DNA from 3 places in the Amycolatopsis sp. NPDC051373 genome. Region 3 is predicted to be linked to each of the others. Evidence: riboswitches for the same ligand, from Rfam matches in the RefSeq annotation. Region 3 holds a riboswitch; each other region holds the start of a gene.
The links. A riboswitch is a leader RNA that binds a small molecule or an ion and turns the genes downstream of it on or off. The one in region 3 is predicted to bind S-adenosylmethionine.
Positions count from the first base shown of each region.

Region 1: linked by a shared signal. The riboswitch ahead of thrC (threonine synthase) and the one ahead of AB0383_RS42700 (ATP-binding cassette domain-containing protein) in region 3 are both predicted to bind S-adenosylmethionine.
Region 2: linked by a shared signal. The riboswitch ahead of AB0383_RS43460 (aminotransferase class V-fold PLP-dependent enzyme) and the one ahead of AB0383_RS42700 (ATP-binding cassette domain-containing protein) in region 3 are both predicted to bind S-adenosylmethionine.

Region 1 covers NZ_JBFBAE010000026.1:139,181-146,632, reverse strand. The annotation lists gene lepA (translation elongation factor 4) at 1-364, opposite strand, end outside; gene AB0383_RS37970 (class I SAM-dependent methyltransferase) at 482-1,078, shown strand; gene AB0383_RS37965 (VOC family protein) at 1,075-1,449, opposite strand; gene AB0383_RS37960 (EamA family transporter) at 1,472-2,335, opposite strand; gene rpsT (30S ribosomal protein S20) at 2,713-2,973, shown strand; gene holA (DNA polymerase III subunit delta) at 3,229-4,200, opposite strand; SAM riboswitch class I at 4,365-4,498, shown strand; gene thrC (threonine synthase) at 4,512-5,777, shown strand; gene AB0383_RS37940 (ComEC/Rec2 family competence protein) at 5,802-7,452, opposite strand, start outside.
Region 2 covers NZ_JBFBAE010000035.1:86,242-93,693, forward strand. The annotation lists gene AB0383_RS43440 (potassium/proton antiporter) at 1-1,015, shown strand, start outside; gene AB0383_RS43445 (PLP-dependent aminotransferase family protein) at 1,043-2,413, opposite strand; gene AB0383_RS43450 (Tm-1-like ATP-binding domain-containing protein) at 2,498-3,709, shown strand; gene AB0383_RS43455 (phosphoenolpyruvate hydrolase family protein) at 3,711-4,532, shown strand; SAM riboswitch class IV at 4,612-4,726, shown strand; gene AB0383_RS43460 (aminotransferase class V-fold PLP-dependent enzyme) at 4,767-6,110, shown strand; gene AB0383_RS43465 (hypothetical protein) at 6,133-6,753, shown strand; gene lspA (signal peptidase II) at 6,874-7,452, shown strand, end outside; gene AB0383_RS43475 (RluA family pseudouridine synthase) at 7,452-7,452, shown strand, end outside.
Region 3 covers NZ_JBFBAE010000034.1:42,826-50,277, forward strand. The annotation lists gene AB0383_RS42680 (TatD family hydrolase) at 1-397, shown strand, start outside; gene AB0383_RS42685 (transglycosylase family protein) at 812-2,197, shown strand; gene rsmA (16S rRNA (adenine(1518)-N(6)/adenine(1519)-N(6))-dimethyltransferase RsmA) at 2,233-3,072, shown strand; gene AB0383_RS42695 (TetR/AcrR family transcriptional regulator) at 3,063-3,647, opposite strand; SAM riboswitch class I at 4,037-4,143, shown strand; gene AB0383_RS42700 (ATP-binding cassette domain-containing protein) at 4,342-5,352, shown strand; gene AB0383_RS42705 (4-(cytidine 5'-diphospho)-2-C-methyl-D-erythritol kinase) at 5,551-6,519, shown strand; gene AB0383_RS42710 (ABC-F family ATP-binding cassette domain-containing protein) at 6,557-7,452, shown strand, end outside.

The DNA of each region.
Region 1 (7,452 bases), on a different contig from region 3:
CGATGCCCTGCGCGGCGTCGACCAGCAGGACCGCACCTTCGCACGCCTCCAGGGCGCGCGAGACCTCGTAGGTGAAGTCCACGTGGCCGGGCGTGTCGATCATGTGCAGCACGTGGTCCTGGCCCTCGACCTGCCAGGGCAGGCGGACGTTCTGGGCCTTGATCGTGATGCCGCGCTCACGCTCGATGTCCATCCGGTCGAGGTACTGCGCGCGCATCGCCCGTTCCTCGACGACGCCGGTGAGCTGCAGCATGCGGTCCGCCAGCGTCGACTTGCCGTGGTCGATGTGGGCGATGATGCAGAAGTTGCGGATCAGTTCCGGCGGCGTGAAGGTGGTGTCGGCGAACGTCTTGGGCGCTGTCACTCGTGTGGTCCTCGGGAAAGGTCGGGGGTGGCCGCTTCCTATCGTCCCATGGACCTCCGGGTGCGGTTGGGGGTCATCCCCGATGCGAGCGCGCCGGGCTGGTGGTGACCTCGAAGGATGAGCACTCCACACCCTCCCCCGGGGACCTTCGACACCGCGCTCGACCGGGCGTTCGGCCACCCCAGCGGCCTGCTGGGCCGCGTCGGCGGCCGGCTGATGTCGCGCGGCAACGCCGCCACCGAGCAGCGGCTCGTGGACCTGGCGCGACTGGAACCCGATGAAACCGTGCTGGTCGTGGGCCCCGGCCCGGGCGTCGGGCTCGACGCCGCGAGCCGCCTGGCGGGCGAGGTCGTCGGCGTCGAGCCCTCCGCCGAGATGCGCGCCCTGTGCCGCGAACGCTGCGGCGACCGCGTGAAGCTGCGCGACGGCACCGCCGCTACGACCGGCTGTGCCGACGCTTCCGTGGACGTCGTGCTGAGTGTCAACAACGTCCAGCTCTGGGACGACCGCGCGGCGGGCTTCGCCGAGCTGTTCCGCGTGCTGCGCCCCGGCGGCCGGCTGCTGCTGTCCGCGCACGAGAAGTGGCTGCCGGTTCCCCGGCACGACCTGGGCGCCGAGGTCACCGCAGCGGGCTTCACCGACCTCCAGACGTGGACCTGGGAGCCCCCGGGCTTCGCGGCCCTGGCGGCGCAGCTGCGGGCCCGCAAGCCCTAGCGCGAGTCCGTCCGCAGCGGGTGGTCGGGCGGCACCTGCACCAGGACGATGCGCAGGCCGTCCGGGTCGGTGATCCAGGCCTCGTCCAGCCCCCACGGCTCGCGGCGCGCCCCGCGGACCGGCGTGACGCCGCGCGCGGCCAGCTCCTCGAGCGTCGCCGGCAGGTCGCGGACCTGCAGCCAGAGGTCGACGGCCGCCGAGGGCGTGGCGTCGTTGCTGCCCACGACCTCGATCGAACCGCCGCCCGCGAAGAAGACCGTGCCACCGGGGAACTCGCGCTGGATCGCCAGCCCGAGCGTGTCCCGGTAGAACGCGGTCGAGGCCTCCAGGTCGCGCGGGTGGATCAGCACCCGGCTGCTCAGTACGTCCATACGTCCTGCCTACCCGAGTGGCTCAGGCCACCGCAATCGCGACGATCCCGGCCAGCACCACCAGCGAGCCCACCAACCGGCGCGCCGCGTTCCGCTCACCGAGCACGAACCACGCCGCGAGCCCGCCCAGCACGATCGACAGCTCCCGCGCCGGCGCGACCAGGCTGACCGGCGCCATCCGCAGCGCGTACAGCACCAGCAGGTACGCCGCGGGCGAGGCGATCCCGACGATCAGCGTCTCTTTGCGGTGCTCGCGCCACAGCTTCGCCACCTCGGCGCGGGCGCGCAGGGCCGCGGGCGCCAGCAGCACGCTCTGCACCAGCGCGCCGCCGCCGAAGTACACGAGGGGCGGCACCGCGAGCGTCGTCACGGAGTGGGCGTCCCAGAGCGTGTAGGCCGCGATGGTCGCGCCGGTGAGCACGCCGTAGAACACACCGGCGCGGCGCGCTTTGACGTCGGCCTCGCTACCGCCGAGGCTGATCACCAGCACGCCCGCCACCACCAGGAACGCCCCGATCAGGCCCAGCACGCCGGGGTGCTCGTGCAGCACGAGTACCGCCGCCAGCACCGACAGCAGCGGCCCGGTGCCGCGCGCGAGCGGGTAGACGATCGACAGGTCGCCGACGGCGTACCCGCGCTGCAGCACCGTGCCGTACGCCACGTGCAGCACGGCCGTCACCCCGGCAGCGAGCAGCCACGTCCACTGTGGACGTTCGTGTTCGACCAGGAGTGCCGTGATGACCACGGGAAGCAGCACCACGGCGGAGACGGTGTAGTACAGCCACACGAACCGCGGCCCGCCGAAGGTGACGCGCTTCGCGGCGAGGTTCCACCCCGCGTGCACGACGGCGGCGATGAGGACGAACGACAGAGCTGTGGTGTTCACCGGACCCCTTCGGATCTTCCGCGCACGCGGAAGGCCGGGTCCTCCAGGCTTTTGTCCCGTCAGATGAACGGCGGGCGCCGGGCCGCACCGATGGTGCCGCTCGGACCTGTCCCGCCGGCCCTGGTTGTCTTGCGTCTTGTCTTGCTTTGGTGCGGCGGGCCGGCAGCGGAACCCTAGGCACTACGGTCCTCACCGTAACCGAACCGATCACTCCGGGCCGCTCGAGGGGCCCGCGAGCAGGCCTGTTAGGCTTTCTCGTCGTTGCCGTGCGGCATTCCGTCAGGGAGGAAACCCGGCCGCGTCTGTCTTCACGCCAGGCGCCCGGAGCCACTTCGACGCGGCAGCGACCTTCACCGAGACGAAAGCAGGACGCCTTCATGGCCAACATCAAGTCCCAGATCAAGCGCATCACCACCAACGAGAAGGCCCGTCAGCGCAACCTGGCGATCCGCTCCTCGGTGAAGACCGCGATCCGCAAGTTCCGTGAGGCCGCCGACTCCGGCGACAAGACCAAGGCCCTCGAACTCCAGCGCGACGCCGCCCGCAAGCTCGACAAGGCTGTCACCAAGGGCGTCATCCACGCCAACCAGGCCGCCAACAAGAAGTCGGCTCTCGCGAAGCGCGCGAACCAGCTCTGAGCTGATCGCAGCACCCTGCCAGTCCTGAAAGGGCCCGGTGACCGACTGGTCGCCGGGCTTTTTCGTGCGCTCTCCCGCTCTCCCGCTCCCCGTGAGCAGCGTGCCTTTGCGTTGAGAAAACCCGGCCACGGTCGATCGGCCGGCGGTGGCTGTTGCGAAGTCTGCACACCCGACCAGCGGTCCCGCCCGGCCATCTCGCGGCTGCTGTGCCTCAGGCCCTGTGCCGGTGGCCCGAGCCCTGCCCGCCGAGCAGCGTCAGCGTTCACCCTTGGCGGCGACGACCTCGACGACCGCGCGTTCCAGGGCGTAGTCGGCGTCGGCCGCCACGCCCTTGACCTCGGCGTTCAGGCGGGCGACCACGCGCATCGCGGTGGCGAGGCCGTCCTGGCCCCAGCCGCGTGACTGGCCCTGCGCCTTGCGGATCTTCCACGGCGGCATGCCCAGCTCGCCGGCCATCTGGTTCGGGTTGCCGCGGCCCGCGGCGGACACGCGGGCGATCGTGCGCACCGCGTCCGCGAGGGCGTCGGCGACCAGGACGTGCGGCACGCCCAGCTGCATGGCCCAGCGCAGCGACTCCAGGGCCGCCGCGCGGTCGCCGCCCACGGCCTTCTCCGCCACGGCGAAGCCGGTCACGTCGGCGCGGCCGGTGTGGTAGCGGCGCACGGCCTGCTCGTCGACCACGCCACCGGTGTCGGCGACGAGCTGCGTCGCCGCGGAGGACAGCTCGCGCAGGTCGGAGCCGACGGTGTCCATCAGCGCCATCACCCCCGCCGCATCGATCTTGCCGCCGACGCGGCGCACCTCGTTGCGCACGAACGACTCCCGATCGGCGGGCTTCGTCAGCTTCGGGCACTCGGTGATCTCCGCGCCCGCCTTTTTCAGCGCCGCGGGCAGCGCCTTGGCCGCCTTGCTGCGGCCGCCGCCGTTGTGCACGACCACGAGCACGATCCCGTCGGCGGGCGCCTTGAGGTAGGCCATCACCGCGTCCGCCAGCTCCTGCGAGATGTCCTGCGCCGAGTCGAGCACGATGACCCGTCCCTCGCTGAACAGCGAGGGACTCACCAGCTCGGCGAGCACGGGCGGTGTGAGTTCGGACACCCGGTTGCGCGTCATCTCGGCCGTCGAGTCCACGGCCCGCGCGGCATCCAGCGACGAGCGGACAGCCCGCTCGATGAGCAGTTCTTCCTCACCGAGGACGAGGTGGAGCGGCGCGGGTGCGGTGGTCACCCCGCCATCCTCTCACCCGCTCGGCCACGCGCCCGCCGCGGTGATCTGCGCCGCCACCGTGGCACGAGGTGATCGCCATGTCGTACGGTGTACCCGAGGCAGCGCCCAGCTCCACCAGATTCACACTCCACCAGATTCACAGCGGCGCGCCGACAACTGAACACCGCTCATCCAGAGGGGCAGAGGGAACGGCCCGACGAAGCCCCGGCAACCGGCGTACAGCCTGTCTTCCCGAATTTGCGGGATAGCTGACGACCACGGTGCCAATTCCGGCCCGCTTTTGCGGGGCAGATGAGGAAAGGAACCTCGCGATGACCGTTACCCTCGGCACGACCTCCACCAAGAAGACCCTGGACCTCGGTCCGGCAGTCGAACTGGTTTCGAAGGAAGAGGGCCACCGGCAGCCGCTCGCCCCGGAGTTCGTCTCCGCCGAGGACTTCTCGCCACTCGAGGTTGCCTACGACTTCGGCCGCGTGCGCCGCGAAGACATCGAGGCCGGCCCCAAGAACATCTGGCGCTACAAGAAGCTCCTTCCCGTCCCCTCGACCGTCGAGGAGATCCCGAACACCGAACCCGGCGCCACGCGCCTGGTGAAGGCCGACCGCCTCGCCAAAGCGCTGGGCCTGAAGTCCCTGTGGGTCAAGGACGACACCGGCAACCCCACGCACTCCTTCAAGGACCGTGTGGTCGCCGTCGCGCTGGCCGCGGCCCGCGAGTTCGGCTTCGAGGTCCTCGCGTGTCCCTCGACCGGCAACCTGGCCAACGCGACGGCCGCCGCCGCGGCCCGCGCCGGCTGGCGGTCGGTCGTGCTGATCCCGAAGTCGCTCGAACGCGCCAAGATCCTCACCACCGCCGTCTACGACGGTGACCTGATCGCCGTCGACGGCAACTACGACGACGTCAACCGCCTCGCCACCGAGCTGGCCGGCGAGCACCCGACGTGGGCGTTCGTCAACGTCAACGTGCGCCCCTACTACTCCGAAGGCTCCAAGACGCTCGGCTACGAGGTCGCCGAGCAGCTCGGCTGGCGCCTGCCGGAGCAGATCGTGGTACCGATCGCGTCGGGTTCGCAGCTGACCAAGGTGGACAAGGGTTTCCGCGAGCTCGGCCAGCTCGGCCTCGTGGAAGCCAGCCCCTACAAGGTCTTCGGCGCGCAGGCCACCGGCTGCTCCCCCGTCTCGGCCGCGTTCCGCGCCGGCCACGACGTGGTCCAGCCCGTGAAGCCCGACACCATCGCCCGCTCGCTCGCGATCGGCAACCCCGCCGACGGCCCCTACGTGCTCGACGTCGTCAACCGCACCGGCGGCGCGATCGAGGACGTGAGCGACGAGGAGGTCGTCGAGGGCATCCGGCTGCTCGCGCGCACCGAGGGCATCTTCACCGAGACCGCGGGCGGCGTCACCGTCGCGACCGCCAAGAAGCTCATCGAGGCCGGCAAGATCGACCCCGACGCCGAGACCGTGCTGCTCATCACCGGCGACGGCCTCAAGACGCTCGACGCCGTCGAAGGCCGCATCGGCCCCAAGGCCACCGTGCCGCCGTCGGCCGAAGCCGTGAGCAAGGCCCTCGGCCTCTGACCGCCGGGCCCGCGGGCCGCTCCCCTACCGGGGCGGTCCGCGCGGCTCACCCCGGCGCGCCACCGCAGGTCCGCCGTCACCGGGCAGCACGGCCGTGTCGCCGTCCACATCGGTCCGCGTCACGAGCACACCCAACGCGCCCAGCACGTCCACTGTGGACTTCGCCGGGTGCCCGTAGCTGTTGCCCGCGCCCACGCTGATCATCGCCGCCCGCGCGCCCACGGCCTCGAGGAACTGAGGCAACGAGTAGCGCGAGCCGTGGTGGGGAACCTTCAGCACGTCGGCGTGCAGATCCACCCCCTCGGCCAGCAAGTCGGCCTGCGCGGCCAGTTCCACGTCTCCGGTCAGCAGCACCCTCCCCGCCGCCGTGGTCGCGCGGAGCACCACGGAACTGTTGTTGATCATCGTGCCGTCCTGCAGGGCGGCCGCCCGTGCCGTGACGTAGCGCGGCCCGAGCACGTCCAGCGACAGCCCCGGCCAGTCGAGCCGCTGCCCATCGCTGAGCTCCAGCAGCGGAACGTGGTGCGTCGCCGCCTCCTGCGACACCTGCTGCCACGCCCACGCCGGCGCCCGCCCGGGCCCGACGGCGATCGCCCCCACGGCCCGGCCGTCGAACACCGACGACAGCCCGCCGATGTGGTCGGCGTGCAGGTGGCTGAGCACCAGTAGCGGGATCCGCTCCACGCCGAGCCGCCGCAGGCACTCGTCCACCGGCCCCGGCTCGGGCCCGGTGTCCACGACCACCGCGCGCCCGGGCTCTGCCGTGGCCAGCACCACGGCGTCGCCCTGGCCGACGTCGCACTCGACCATCGCCCAGCCCTTCGGCGGCCAGCCGGGCGAGAGCACCCGCGGCGGCACCACGATCAGCAGCACCGCCACCAGCCCCATCGCCACCAGCAGCCGGGCGCGCCGGAACCGGAACGCGACCACCACCATGACCAGCACCCCGGCCGCGCACACCCCACCCCACCAGCCACCCGGCCACGTGAGCACCGCACCCGGCGCACGGGCCCCGTGCCGCGCGACCGTGATCAGCCAGCGAGCCTCCGGATCGGCCAGGTGCACCAGCACGTGCCCGGCCCCGGGCCACCACGGCCCGACCACCGTGGCCAGCACCCCGAGCACCGTGACCGGCGCGACGACGGGCGCCGCCAGCACGTTGGTCACCACCGAGACGAGACTCACCGTGCCCGCCATGCCCGCGATCACCGGCGCGGTGACCACGAACGCCGCCAGCGGCACCGCGATCCCCTCGGCGTACCCCGGCGGAATCCCCCGGCGTATCAACGAATCCGCCCATCGCGGCGCCAGCAGCACCAGGCCCGCTGTCGCGAACACCGACAACGCGAACCCGAAGTCCGCCGCCATCACCGGATCCCACGCGACGAGCACGCACACCGAGAACCCCAGCGCCGGCAACGCGGATCCACGACGGCCCAACGCCAGCGCCAGCAGCGCCACCCCGCCCATCACCCCGGCCCGCAACACACTCGGCGCCGGACCGACGAGAATCAGGAAGCCGCCCAGACACAATCCGGCCGCGACAGCCGACACCCGGGGCCCGATGCGGAGCAACCGGCACAACAGCAACACCGCGCCACAGATGATCGCCACGTTCCCGCCGCTCACAGCCATCAAGTGCGTGAGCCCCGACTCCGTGAACTCCTGCTCGACC
Region 2 (7,452 bases), on a different contig from region 3:
CGGCATCAACGACGCGCCGGCGTACATCGCGGTGATCGTGCTCGCGTCGGGGGCCGCCGTGGACTGGACCCTGCCGCTGTTGGTCGTTTACGAGCTCGCCGCCGGGCTCGTGATCGGCTTGCTGTTCGGCTGGCTGGGCGCGATGGCGCTGCGCCGGGCCGCACTGCCGGCCACCGGCCTGTACCCGCTGGCGACGGTGGCCGTGTGCATCCTCGCGTACTCCTCCGGCCAACTGGCGCACGCGTCCGGGCTGCTCGCCACGTACGTCGCGGCGCTGGTGCTGGGCAACTCCAGGCTGCCGCACCGCTCCGACACGCTCTCGTTCGCCGAAGGCCTCGGCTGGCTCGCGCAGATCGGCCTGTTCGTGCTGCTCGGGCTCTTCGCGTCGCCGAGCCGGCTGCTGGAGACGCTCGTGCCCGGCCTCGTCGCGGGCGCGGTGGTGCTGCTGCTCGCGCGGCCCCTGTCGGTGGTGATCTCGCTGCTGCCGTTCCGGCTGCCGTGGCGGGAGCAGGCGTTCCTGTCGTGGGCGGGCCTGCGCGGAGCCGTGCCGATCGTGCTCGCGATGATCCCGCTTTCGCAGGGCGTGCCGGGTGCACAACGGCTGGTCGACGCCGTGTTCGTGCTGGTCATCGTGGTCACGCTGCTGCAGGGGGTCACACTCGGGCCGTTCGCGCGCCGGCTCGGGCTCACGAAGAGGGCCGAGGCCCAGGAGATCGAGGTCGACGCCGCGCCGCTCGACGAGCTCGGCGCGGAGTTGCTGCAGGTGCGCATCCAGAAGGGCTCGAAGCTGCACGGCGTATACATCTCCGAGCTCGGGCTGCCCGCCGGCGCCACCGTGAGCCTCGTGGTCCGCCACGGCTCCGGGTTCACGCCGCAGAAGACCAGCCGCCTGCAGGAGGACGACCAGCTGCTGGTGGTCACCACGGCGGCGGTCCGTGACGCGACCGAGCGCCGGATCCGCGCCGTCGACCGGGCCGGGCGGCTCGCGCGTTGGCGCGGTGAGCTGGGCCGCTGAGTCGAGCTGGCGTCCTCGAAGCGGGAGTTACCGCAGGGACGCGAGCACGGGCTCCAGCTCCTCCGGCGCGTGCCACAGCGGCAGCCGCAGATGCGTCCGGAACCCGTCGTAGACCGAAAACGCGGGCCCCGGCGCCAGTTTCACCCCCGTGGCGAGCGCCCGCTGGGCCAGGCGCACGGCGTCTTCGCCGGTGTCGGTCCACAGCCCGGTGCCGCCGGCCGGCCGCGTCCAGCGCCAGTGGGGGAACAGCCGGCCGAGCACGTCCACAGTGGACTCCAGGCGCGCGGTGAGCAGCGTGCGCCGGGCTTCCCGGGCTTCGGCGGCCCGCCGGAGCAACCCGACGGCGAGCAGCTGGTCGACGACCGAGCAGCCCAGGTCGATCGCCTTGCGGGCCTCGACCAGCCGGGCGACCGTCGGCGCGTCCGCGCGGATCCACCCGATCCGCACGCCGCCCCAGAACAGCTTCGACGCGGTGCCGATGCTCACCAGCAGCTCCGGTGGCACGTGTGCGGCCAGCCCTGGCGCCGTGCCGCGGAACACCAGGTCGGCGCTGCTGCGGTCCTCCACGGTGCGCAGACCGGCGGCCGTGACGAGCTCGCCGAGCTCACGCCGCGCGGCCGCGGGCATGCGCTCGCCGGTCGGGTTGTGTACGGACGGCTGGCAGTACAGCAGCGCGGGGGAGCGGCGCAGCGCGGCGCGCAGGTGGTCGCGGTCGATCCCGCCCGCGCTCCAGCGGATGCCCCGCAGCCGGGTCCCGGCGCCGGCGAACGCTTCGAGCGCGCCGCGGTAGCTCGGTTCCTCCACCAGGACCAGATCACCCGCCGCGACCAGCGTGTTGGCCACGAGCCACACGGCCTGCTGGGCGCCGGCGGTTACCACGACCTGCTCCGGGGCGGTGGGCACGCCGTCGTCGGTGAGCAGCCGGGCGATCGTGGCCCGCAGCCGCGGGACGCCGGCGGGGAAGTAGCCGTCAGTGTCGAGATAGGGCACCAGATCGGCGGGGCCGAGCGCGGCGAGCGCGTCCGCGGTCAGGGCCGAGCCGGGCAGGGCGCCGCTCGACAGGTCCGCCGGCGCCGCCGCACCGGTGAACGAGACGAGCCGGCCACCCGGCACGCCCGGGCCGCCGGGCTGGCGCCGCCGCACCCGGGAGCCGGAGCCGGCTTCGGCCGTGAGGAGCCCGTCGGCCGCCAGCCGGTCGTACGCCGAGGTCACCGTGCCCCGGGAAATGCCGAGTGCTCGCGCGAGCGGCCGCTGTGCCGGCAGGACGGCGGCTTCGGGCAGCACGGCGGAGTCGACCAGCTCGGCCAGCGTGGTGGCGAGCGCGGCCGGGAGCGTGGGGCCGCCGCCGCGCCACGCGCCGAGTAGCCGAGCCAGTTCGGCGGTCTCGACCCGGTGCATGGGCACCTCCTTCACCAGCCAGTTTGGACCACTTCCGGCCAACTGGCCCAGCGGCGGCGCCCGCGGGGGGCGACGATGGCGGGCATGGCCACGGTCTGCCTCGTCGGCACCCTCGACACGAAACACGCCGAATACGACTGGCTGCGCACCCGCCTCGAAATCGACGGGGTGCACACGCTGCTGGTCGACGCCGGTTCGTCGGCGTCCGACGGCGCCGACGTGCCCGCCGAGGAGGTGGCCCGCGCCGCCGGCGTCGACCTCGCGTCACTGCGGGGAGACCGCGGACGCGCCGTGGAGACGATGGCGCGCGGTGCGGCGGTGGCCGTGCGACGGCTGTTCGACGAAGGCCGCGTCGACGCCGTCCTGGCGGTCGGTGGCTCGGGCGGCTCGTCGATCGCGGCGGCCGTGATGCGCGAGCTGCCGGTGGGGGTGCCGAAACTGCTGGTCTCCACCATGGCGTCCGGCGACGTGCGCCCGTACGTGGGCGAGACCGACGTGACGCTGATGTACTCCGTGGTCGACATCGCGGGCCTCAACACGGTGTCGAAGACCGTGCTGGGCAACGCGGCGGCCGCGATCGCCGCCATGGCCCGCCACCACGAGACCGGCCGGGAGACCAGCGAGCGGCGGGTGGTCGCGGTGACGATGTTCGGCGTCACCACCCCCGCTGCCGACGAGGCCCGCGCCGAGCTGGAACGGCTCGGCTACGAGGTGCTCGTGTTCCACGCGACCGGATCCGGCGGCCGGGCGATGGAGAAGCTGGTGTCCGACGGCCTGCTGGCCGGTGTCCTCGATCTGACCACCACGGAGCTGGCCGACGAGCTCGTCGGCGGGGTGCTGTCGGCGGGCCCGCACCGGCTGGAGGCTGCGGGGCGAGCGGGCGTGGCGCAGGTGGTCAGCGTCGGCGCGCTCGACATGGTCAACTTCGGCCCGGCCGACACCGTACCGGAGCGGTTCGCGGGCCGGCACCTGCTGGTGCACAACCCGACTGTCACGCTCATGCGGACCACACCGGAGGAATCCGCGGAGCTGGGCACGCTGCTCGGGCGCAAACTCCGGGCGGCACAAGGGCCGGTCTCGGTGTTCCTGCCGCTCGGCGGAGTGTCCGCTGTGGACGTTCCGGACGGCCCGTTCCACGACCCTGCGGCCGACGCCGAGCTGTTCGCCCACCTCACCGAAGCGTTGTCCGGCAGCGCGGTGACCGTGACCCGGCGCGAAGAAGCCATCAACGACGCCGGGTTCGGCGCCGCCGCCGCGAGCGAACTGCACCGGCTCATCGGCGAAGGGAAGTCCTGACGTGGACCGCGAAACAGCGCTGACCCGGCTCACCGCGGCGGTCGCCGAAGGCAGGCCCGTGATCGGCGGCGGCGCGGGCACCGGCCTGTCCGCCAAGGCCGCCGAGGCCGGCGGCATCGACCTGCTGATCATCTACAACTCCGGCCGCTACCGCATGGCCGGGCGCGGGTCGCTCGCCGGACTGCTGGCCTACGGCGACGCCAACGGCATCGTCGTGGACATGGCGCGCGAGGTGCTCCCGGTCGTGCGCGACACGCCGGTACTGGCCGGTGTCAACGGCACCGACCCGTTCCGGCTGATGGGCCCGTTTCTCGACGAGCTCAAGCGGACGGGGTTCGCCGGCGTGCAGAACTTCCCGACGGTCGGGCTGATCGACGGCGTGTTCCGCCAGAACCTGGAGGAGACCGGCATGGGCTACGGCCTGGAGGTCGACCTCGTCGCGCTGGCCCGCGAACGCGACCTGCTCTCCGCGCCGTACGTGTTCGACCCCGAGCAAGCCGCCGACATGACCCGCGCGGGCGCCGACGTGCTCGTGCCGCACCTCGGGCTCACCACGAGCGGCACGATCGGCGCGCGCACTGCCGTCACGCTCGACGAGGCCGTGACCCGTGTGCAGGCGATGCACGACGCCGCCAAGCGGGTGAACCCGGACGTGCTCGTGCTGTGTCACGGCGGCCCGATCGCCGAGCCCGCCGACGCGCAGTACATGCTCGACCACACCGAGGGAATTGTGGGTTTCTTCGGCGCTTCCTCGATCGAACGGCTCCCGGCCGAGCGCGCGATCCGTGAGCAGACGGAAGCTTTCCGCGCCCTGCGGCGGTGATCGCCGGCGTGTGAGCGCCATCTCAGATCACGGGACGGGGCTTTCTTCGCACGGCCGGAATCAGTTACCTTCATCAACAGGTCATGAGTGCCAGCGTTCAGCCCCGGCTTGCTGGCCGGCAACCCTCCTACCGCGGTGGGGTGCCCCGGGTGAAGACCGGGCCGGTCGTGTTGTGCGACGGGCAAGCGCGGGCCCCTCGCCGGGGGTCCCCCGGACTGCCGAGGAGGCACCGCCATGACTCTCGCTCTGGACCGCACCGCTGAAAACACCGAAACCGTTGCCGCACAGGGGATTCCCGGCGTCGCGGGGGCGGCGCTGCGGGTGCCGCTGGTGACCGGCGGCGAGATCGGCTACGCGAACCTCGACCACGCCGCGAGCGCGCCGTGTCTCGACGCGGTCCGCTCCGCCGTCGACGAGTTCCTGCCCTGGTACGCGAGCGTGCACCGCGGCGCGGGCTTCGCTTCGCAGGTGTCCACGCGCCTTTACGAGCGCACGCGCGACATCCTGCGCCGGTTCGTCGACGCGCGTGCCACCGACACCGTCGTGTTCACCCGCAACACCACGGATTCCTTCAACCTGCTGGCGCGTTCGCTGCCGCGGCGCACGTCCGTGGTCGTGTTCGACACCGAGCACCACGCGGCCCTGCTGCCTTGGCGCGGCCCGAATGTGCGCCGCGTGCAGCTGCCGCGCACGCGCCTGGCCGCGGTGTCCGTTGTGGACGAAGCGCTGGCCGCCTGCCCGGAGGGACCGCGGCTCGTGGTGGTCACCGGAGCGTCCAACGTGACCGGCGAGCTGCTGCCGGTGGCCGAGATCGCCGCCGTGGCACGGAAGCACGGCGCCCGGGTGGCGCTGGACGCCGCACAGCTCGCGCCGCACCGCCGGATTTCCCTGCGGGAGCTGGACGTCGACTACGTCGCGCTTTCGGGGCACAAGGTCTACGCGCCCTTCGGCGCCGGCGCGCTCATCGGCCGGTCCGACTGGCTGCGCGCCGCCGAGCCGTACCTCGCCGGCGGGGGAGCGACGAAGCTCGTGACCGAGGACGCCGTGGTGTGGAACACCGGTGCCGAGCGGCACGAGGCCGGTTCGCCGAACACCGTCGGCGTCTACGCGCTCGGCGTCGCGTGCGAGCAGCTGTCCGCGCGCTGGGCCGCCGTGGGCGAGCACGAGGCCACGCTGCTGGAGCGGCTGCGCAAGGGCCTGTCCGGCGTGCCCGGCTGCGCCGAGCTGCGCCTGTTCGACGCGCCGGTGGACCGCGTGGGCACGGTGAGCTTCATCGTCGACGGCTTCGAACCCGGCTGGCTCGCCGCGGTCCTTTCGGCCGAGTACGGCATCGGCGTACGCGACGGCGCGTTCTGCGCCCACGTCGCCACCAAACGCCTCATCGGCGAATGCGGCCGCGACGGGCAGCAGGCCGTGCGCGTGAGCCTCGGCCTGGGCAGCACCGAGGAGCACGTGGACCGCCTCGTGTTGGCGCTGCGCCAGATCGTCGCCCGCGGCGCCCGCTGGGAGTACACGAAGGTCGACGGCCGCTGGGCCCCGGTGGGGGACCCGCGGGAGCTGCCGCCGTTCTGCGCCTGAGCCCGCTCGCTACCCTCGGCGCGTGGGGAGATCTTGGGGTTTCTGGGTTCCGCTCGCACTGCTGGGCTTCGCCGAGCTGATCCTGGCCGCGGTGCGGCTCGCGGCCGGTGCCGGTTCTGCCGTGGGCGAGTTCGTGAACCTGTCCGCGGTGCCGATGGACCGCGTGCACGTGGACTACTTCGGCACGGCCATCGGCGGTGAGCAGTTCCTGAGCCAGGATTCGCTGCCCGCGCCGGCCTCCACGTCGGCGCTGGGCTGGCCGATCGCACTCGCGCTGGTCGTGGCGATCGTGCTCTTCGGCTATGCGCGAGCCGGGACCAGGCCGAAACCCGGCCGGATCGCCCTGGTCCTCGCCGGCGGTGTGCTGGCGGTGCCCGTGCTCGACCTCGCCGCCTACGCCCAATTCGACCTCGACGCCGACGCCCGCGGCCCGGCGCTGGCCGCCGTGGGGCTGGTGGTGCTGGCGGGGTACGAGCGCAGTCTCCTGGTCCTCGCGGTCACAGTGGGCTTCGTGGCGGTGGCGGTGCTGCTACCGGGGGTCGCGGGGGTGGTTTCGTCGGCAGTGGTGCTGCTCGCGGCGGCGTTTCTGGTGGTCGCCGGACCCGTGAAGGGGCGTTCGCGGCCTGCCGCCGCGAACGGGTGAGGCCGGGGCGTGGACAATGGGGGCGTGAGCACCGAGCCCTCCTCGTCCGAACACGATCTGTCCGAGCCCGGTTCGCCCGAACCCGGCCGGCCCGAAGGCGCGCCCGCCGTCGAACCGGCGGTGAGCGGTGACGCGGCCTCAGCGGTCTCGGAGGAGCCCGAAGCGCCCGTGGTGCTGCCCAAGCGCCGGGTCGGGCTGGTGTTCGCGGTCGCGGCCCTGATCTGGGTGATCGACCTGGTGTCGAAGAACCTCGTGGCGGCCAACCTCGAGGGCAAGGAGCCGGTGCGCGTCCTCGGCGGGCTCATCTACCTGCAGGTGATCCGTAACCCCGGTGCCGCGTTCTCGATGGCCACGGGCATGACGTGGGTGCTCGCGCTGGTCGCGGCGGCCGTGGCCGTCGCCATCATCTGGCTCTCGCGGCGGCTGCGCAGCGTCGGCTGGGCCATCGGCCTCGGCCTGGTGCTCGCGGGCGCGCTCGGCAACCTCACCGACCGCATCTTCCGGGCCCCCGGCCCGCTGCGCGGCCACGTCATCGACTTCATCTCGGCCTTCGCCCCCAACGGCGAGGGCTTCGCGATCTTCAACATCGCCGACTCCGCGATCTGCTGCGGCGGCGTGCTCATCGTGCTGCTGTCGCTGCTGGGCAAGGACTACGACGGCACCTCGACCCGCGACAAGAACAGCAAGAAGGAGACCGCG
Region 3 (7,452 bases):
CGACCGCGACGCCCACGAGGACGTGCTGCGCATCCTGGACGAAGAGGGCGCACCGGACACCGTCGTCTTCCACTGCTTCTCCGGCGACGAGCACATCGCCCGCCGTTGCCTCGACAAGGGCTACGTGCTCTCGTTCGCCGGCACCGTCACCTTCAAGAACGCCCGCGGGCTCCACGAGGCCGCTCGGCTCGCGCCGGCAGGGCAATACCTCGCCGAGACCGACGCGCCGTTCCTGACCCCCCACCCGTTCCGTGGGCGCCCGAACGAGCCCTACTGCACCGCCTACACCGTCCGGCACCTCGCGGCGCTGAGGGGCGAAGCGGTCCACGAAGTGGCCGAAGCGGTCCGGACCACCGCCGAGCACGTCTACCAATTGCCCAGTGTCACAACGGGTTGAACGGATTGCGACGTTCGGGGAATGCGGTAGCCCACACTGACGAGTGACACAGGTCACGACACTCCGGGGGGTGTTTGCGCAACCCGGCGACCTCCGTTACTGTCCCGTGATCGTGCCGGTCGGAACCGCAGACGCGGATCCGGCTGATACGCCCACAGTCACGTCAGTGCACGTCGGGGAAGCGGCACCGAGGTTGGTACGACTCGGGACCGTGACGATGGCGCTGACTGGGGGTGTCGGACTTGAGAGGCGCGCCGAATGGTGCGTCGCGACGAAGGAACAGGTCGTGGCGACACGTCCTGTCCTGGGAAAGGGAACGACCCAGTGACTGGTAGCAGGCAGGGTGCCTCGCGCCATAGCACCGAGAACCGTGGTGCTGCGCAGACCCTATTCTCTTCCGCTGGTTCGGTGGCCGTGCTCGAGCGAGAGCTCGACGACACCGCCTATGGAGAGCTTGAATTCTCCGACGAGCTGTATGTGACCCAACAGGATGTGCTCGCGGCCCTCGGGCCCGACGCCGACGCGATGATGGCCGAGATCGACGTCGACGTCGACGAGCTGATCCGCCTGATCAACGCCGAGACGACGATGCTCCCGCCGCTCGCCCTCCCGGACGAGCTCGCCGAGGACCGCACCGCTTCTCCGGAGGCCAAGAAGGCCGCCGTCGAGGACGGCCTGCGTGAGGCCACCCGCGTCTGGAAGCGCCGCTTCCTCAAGGGTGCCGTGCTGTCGGTCCTGATCGCCGTCGGCGGCGGCGGTGCCGCGGCGCTGGCGATGAACAAGAGCGTGACCGTCGACGTCGATGGTCACGAGGTCACCGTCCACAGCTACGGCGACACCGTCGGCGAGGTTCTGGAAGACGCCGGCCTTTCCGTCGGCGCCCACGACTCGCTTTCGCCCTCGCCGCAGGCCGAGGTCGGCGACGGCGGCGTCATCAAGCTCGAGCGCGGCCGTCAGCTGAACCTCGTCGTCGACGGTGTGTCCCGCCCGTCCTGGGTGCGCGCGACCACGCTCGGCGAGGCCATGACCCAGCTCGGCATGGCCGACATGATGGGCAAGGGCGCCTGGACCTCGATGCCGGGCACCGGCGAGCTGCCGCTCGAGGGCTCGACCGTGCAGGTCAAGACCCTCAAGCACATCACGCTCTTCGACGGCACCAACGCGCCGCGCCAGGTCGCCACCAACGCGGTGACCACCAAGGAGTTCCTCTCCGACTTCAAGATGAGCCTCGGCCCGGACGACGCGGTCGAGGGTGGTCTGGACGTCTCCCTCAAGGACGGCGCCGAAGTCCACGTCAGCCGCATGGGCGTCTCGATGGTCAACCAGCAGGAGACCATCGACCCCGACGTGCAGAAGGTCGACGACCCGACGCTCGAACAGGGCAAGACCACCGTTCAGGACCCGGGCACCGCGGGCCAGAAGATGGTGACCTACAAGGTCACCAAGAAGAACGGCGAAGAGATCTCCCGCGAGCAGGTCTCGGTGAAGGTCCTCCTCGAGGCCAAGCCGAAGATCCTCAAGGTGGGCACGAAAAAGCCTGCCGACCCGGCGATCGGCGACGGTTCCGCGTGGGACCGCATCGCGGCGTGCGAGGCCGGCGGCAACTGGGCCATCAACACCGGCAACGGCTACTACGGTGGCCTCCAGTTCGACAAGCAGACCTGGGACGCCTACGGCGGCGACCAGTACGCGTCGTACCCGAACCAGGCTTCGCGCGCCCAGCAGATCTCGATCGCCGAGAAGGTCCGCGACGCCCGCGGTGGCTACAGCGCCTGGCCGGTCTGCGGCAAGCGGGCCTGAGTTCCGCGGTTCCCGAGGCTCGGTAGGCTTCCCCGGTGGTTGAACTGCTGGGGCCTGCCGAGATCCGCGGGCTGGCGGACGAGCTCGACGTCCGGCCGACGAAGAAGCTCGGCCAGAACTTCGTGCACGACCCCAACACGGTTCGCCGCATCGTCGAGCTGGCCGGAGTTCAGCCGGGCGACGTCGTCCTCGAGGTCGGCCCCGGACTGGGGTCGCTGACGCTGGGCCTGCTCGACGCCGGGGCCCACGTGGTGGCCGTCGAGATCGATCCGAAGCTGGCGGCGCGGCTTCCGCGCACTGCCGCCGAACGCGCTTCTTCCGTCGCGGATCAGCTGACTGTGGTCGGCGCCGACGCGTTGCGGATCAGCGCGGCCGATCTGCCGGCCGAACCCGTGTCACTGGTGGCGAACCTCCCGTACAACGTCGCGGTCCCCGTCGTGCTGCACCTGCTGGCCGAGCTTCCCTCGCTGCAGCGCGGGATGGTGATGGTCCAGACGGAGGTCGCCGACCGCATGGCCGCCGGTCCCGGCAGCCGCATCTACGGCGTGCCCAGCGTGAAGCTCGCTTGGTACGGGCCGGCGCGCAAGGTCGGCGCCGTGCCGCGGTCGGTGTTCTGGCCGGTGCCGAACGTCGACTCGTCGCTCGTGGCTTTCGAACGCGGCACTCCGGTGGAGGGCGTCGAGCGGCAACGCCTGTTCGAGGTCGTGGACGCCGCGTTCTCCCAACGCCGCAAGACGCTGCGCGCGGCCCTCGCGGGCTGGGCCGGTTCGGCCGATCGCGCCGGCGAGCTCCTCGTGGCGGCCGGAATCGACCCGAAGACGCGCGGCGAGCAGCTCGACGTGCACGACTTCGTCCGGCTCGCGGCTCAAGCCTGAAAGAGCCGACCCAGGTGGTAGTCCAGCGTCGCGAGGACTTCGGGCTGGGTGAAACGGCTGTGCAGGACGTCGAGACCCAGGCCGGTGAAGCCCGCGACCAGCAGGTTGGCCTCGTGCCGCGGCTGGACGCCGGGTGGGAGCACCGCGCGACGCAACAGGCTGGTGAGCAGGTCTTCGATCGGCGTCTCGGCGTGCAGGAACACCTTCGCCAGCGCCGGGTCGCTGTGGGTGCGGCTGAAGTAGGCGCGGTTGACGCGTAGCGACAGTTCGCGCTCGGCGTCCAGCGGGAGCAGCTCCGTGAGAAGAGTCCGGACCACGCCACGCACGCTCTGGTCGACCTGCGCCGCGATGCGGACCTGCGTGCGCTGCTCGCCGCGTTCATGGAGGTAACGCAGCGACAGCACGAGCAGGTTGTGCTTCGTTTCGAAGTAGTACTGCACCAGCCGCAGCGACACGCCTGCCTCGGCGGCCACCTCGCGCATGCTCACGGAGTCGAGCCCGCGTTCGGCCGCGATGCGCCACACTGCCGTGGCGATCTCGCGCCGGCGCTGTTCGTGGTCGACTCGGTGCGCCACGGTCCTCCTCCGCTGTTGTGGTACGATTGTATCCGATACGCGCGTATCACAGCCGGGTGTGACGGACGTCCGGATTCGGCTCGCGGACGGGAGTGGGGTGTCCGGCCGGGAAGACGGAGTGTCTCGCCGTGGCGAACTACCTCGCCGAACCGTCATTTACCCACGCGCGAGCTGCTCCGCGTCGCCCGTGCCGGAATCGGGTCTCCACCAGGGATCGGCAGCGTCCACAGTGGAATAGGTCGCCGGATTCGCCGCGGGGAAGAAATTCGGTGCCGGAGCTTTCGGGGTCCAGGATGTGGCTGCGGGTGTCCCGGTATCCGGGCACCACCACTCGTGTGATCTGCACCAACGCGCTTGCGTTCACCCAATGGGATCGGCTTTACTCAGAATGTCCATCCCGAGCGACTGAGAGACCTGGCTCGCCGAAGTCGCAGCAACCACCCCCCATGGGGCAGGTGCTACAGCCAGGACCGATGGAGGCTGTTTCCGATGCAGAGGGTAGCCCGCCCGCTCCTGTTGACCCGGCGGCGCGTCGTCGATGAAGGTCGCCGCACGGTATGTGCGTGTCGACGCTCCACAGTCATCGCCTGATCTTTTCTACCGCAATTCTGCGCACCGTCCGAAAAGGACGGTAATTCGGTGACGCCCGGCGCGCCCGGAAACGGTGCTGCGCCTCATGCCTGGAGCTCCCTTCGTGATCACTGTCGAAAACGTGTCCAAGTCCTTTCCCCTCAACGGAAATCCGGTCGCCGCGCTGCGTGATGTGAGCGTCGACGTGCAGGCCGGTTCCCTCTTCGGCGTGGTGGGGCCAGCCGGCTCCGGCAAGTCCACACTCGCCCGCTGCATCGCGCTGCAGGAGCGCCCGGACCGCGGTGTCGTGCGGCTCGACGGCCTCAACACCGGTGCGCTCGACGGCCGCCGGCTGCGTGAAGTCCGCCGCCAGCTGGGTGTCGTCGGCACCAAGCCGGAGCTGCTCGCCGAGCGCACCGTCGCCGGCAACATCGCCACCCCGCTGGAGCAGCTCGGCATCGAGGGGCCGCAGCGCAAGACCCGCGTCGGCAACCTGCTCGACCTCGTGGGCCTCACCGCCCGTGCCGCACAGAAGCCGGCCGACCTCACGCCCGGCCAGCTGCGCCGTGTCGCCGTGGCCAAGGCGCTCGCCGCCGGCCCGGCCGTGCTGCTCGCCGACGACCCCACCGCCGGCATCGCACCCGAAGAGGCCGGCGCCGTGCTGGCCGTCCTCGACCGGGCGCGCGCCGAGCTGGGCACCACCGTGCTGCTGACCACTCCGGACGCCGGTGTCGTCCGCCGCGTCTGCGACGACGTCGCGGTGCTCGAAGACGGCGCGGTCGTCGAACGCGGTCACGTGCTCGACCTCATCGCCTCGCCGGGCAGCTGGACCGCGCAGGCGGTGCTGCCGGCGATCGAGACCGCTCGCGCGCAAGCCGCGAAGTACGACCGGTCCGCCGACGTCGTGCTGATCGGCTTCGCGTCCGTCGGCGCCCTGCTGCCCGAGGCGGCCGGCCGTTTCGACGTGGAGGTCGCCACCATCGGCGGCGGACTCACGCGCATCGGCGACACCCCGATCGCCCGTTTCCGCATCGGTGTCCGTGGCGAGCGGGCCGACGCGGCGCTGGCGTGGATCGCCGACCGCGGCGCCCACGTGACGCCGGTCGTGCGGGCCGCGCACAGCGTCGCCGCCTGACCCCAGCCGAACCCGTCGGTGCCGTGAAGGGCCCGCTGAAGGACTCCGATTCCTTCAGCGGGCCCTTCACGGCTCGGTGCGCGGGTCTCGGGGTCCAAGGTTGGCGACGAGGTGTCCGAGAGGTTGGGACAGGCGTCCCGAAAACGGCTGTTTTCTCCTGGTGGGGAGCCCAGGCGCCCGGCCACGTAGGCTTGACGGGTGCTCGCCGTAGTTCCACCACCAGTCACCGTCCGGGTCCCGGCCAAGGTCAACCTGCACCTGGCCATCGGTGACCTGCGCGAGGACGGCTACCACGACTTGGTCACCGTCTTCCAGGCGTTGTCGCTCACGGACGAGGTGACCGTCGCGGCCACCGACGACCCGGGGCTCGAAGTCTTCGGCGAGGGGGAGGGGTCGGTGCCCACCGACGCCACCAACCTCGCCTGGCGCGCGGCCCAGGAGCTTTCCACCTACACCGGCCGCGCCGAGGGCGACGACCCGAAGTTGCGGATCGTGCTGCGCAAGGGCATCCCCGTCGCCGGCGGCATGGCGGGCGGGAGCGCCGACGCGGCGGCGACGCTCGTCGGCCTGGCCTCGCTGTGGAAGCTCGACGTGACGCGCGACGAGCTGGCCGCCATCGCGGGCAAGCTCGGCAGCGACGTGCCCTTCGCGCTCTACGGCGGCACCGCGCTCGGCACCGGCCGCGGTGAGCAGCTCGTGCCCGTGCTGTCGCGCCACACGTTCCACTGGGTGCTCGCGTTCGACACCGAAGGCCTGTCGACGCCGAAGGTGTTCGGCGAGCTCGACCGCCTGCGCGCCGAAGGCAACCCGCCGCGCATCGGCTCGCACACCCCGGTCGTCGAGGCCCTCGCGTCGGGCGACCCCCGTCAGCTCGCGCTGCTGCTGGGCAACGACCTGCAGGCGGCCGCCGTGTCCCTGCGTCCTGGCTTGCGTCGCACGCTGCGCGCGGGCGTGAACGCGGGTGCTTTGGCCGGCTGCGTGTCCGGCTCGGGGCCCACGTGCGCGTTCCTCTGCGCCGACGCGCAGGCCGCCGTCGAGGTGGCGGCCGAGCTGTCCGGCGCCGGCGTGTGCCGAACGGTGCGCGTCGCCCACGGCCCGGTGCCCGGCGCTCGGCTGGTCGGCGGCGACGACGCACCCCGTGGCGCGCCACCGCGCGTGCACGCCTGAACATCTAGTCCACTGTGGAAAGGATCGGCTGAATCGGATGGCCAACCTGGTCAACCTGGAGTCGGTGAGCAAGTCGTACGGGGTGAAACCGCTGCTGGACAGCGTTTCGCTCGGCGTCGCCGCCGGACAGCGCATCGGCGTGGTCGGTCTCAACGGAGGCGGCAAGACGACGTTGCTGGAGGTGCTCGCGGGTCTGAGCGAGCCGGATTCCGGCCGGGTGAGCCATGTTCGTGACCTGCGCATGGCCGTCGTCACCCAGCGCACCGAGCTGCCTTCGGGTAGCACGGTCGGCGACGTCGTGCTCGAACGCTATGGCGCGGAACACGAATGGGCCGCCGACGCGCGCGTCCGGTCCATTGTAGACGGACTCGGCATCACGGCGATCGGCCTCGACACCCCGACCGCGAACCTCTCCGGTGGCGAACGCCGTCGCGTCGCGCTGGCCGCGGCGCTGACCGGCGAGCTCGACCTCGTGGTGCTCGACGAGCCCACCAACCACCTGGACGTCGAAGGTGTCCGCTGGCTGGCCGACCACCTGCTGGCGCGCCGGATCGCCGTGGTGGTCGTGACCCACGACCGGTGGTTCCTCGACACCATCGCGAGCCTCACCTGGGAGGTCACCGGAGGGCGCGTCGAGCAGTACGAAGGTGGTTACGCCGACTGGATCTTCGCGCGCGCCGAGCGCGCGCGACTGGCCGCGACGGCCGAGGAGAAGCGGCAGAACCTCGCGCGCAAGGAGCTGGCGTGGCTGCGCCGCGGCCCGCAGGCGCGCTCGTCGAAGCCGCGCTACCGCGTGGAAGCCGCCGAGGCACTGATCGCCGACGTGCCGCCGCTGCGCGACTCCGTGGAGCTGATGGCGTTCGCCAAGCGCCGCCTCGGCAAGACGGTGCTGGAGCTGGAAGACGTGTCGTTCAGTGTCGGCGACCGGACGCT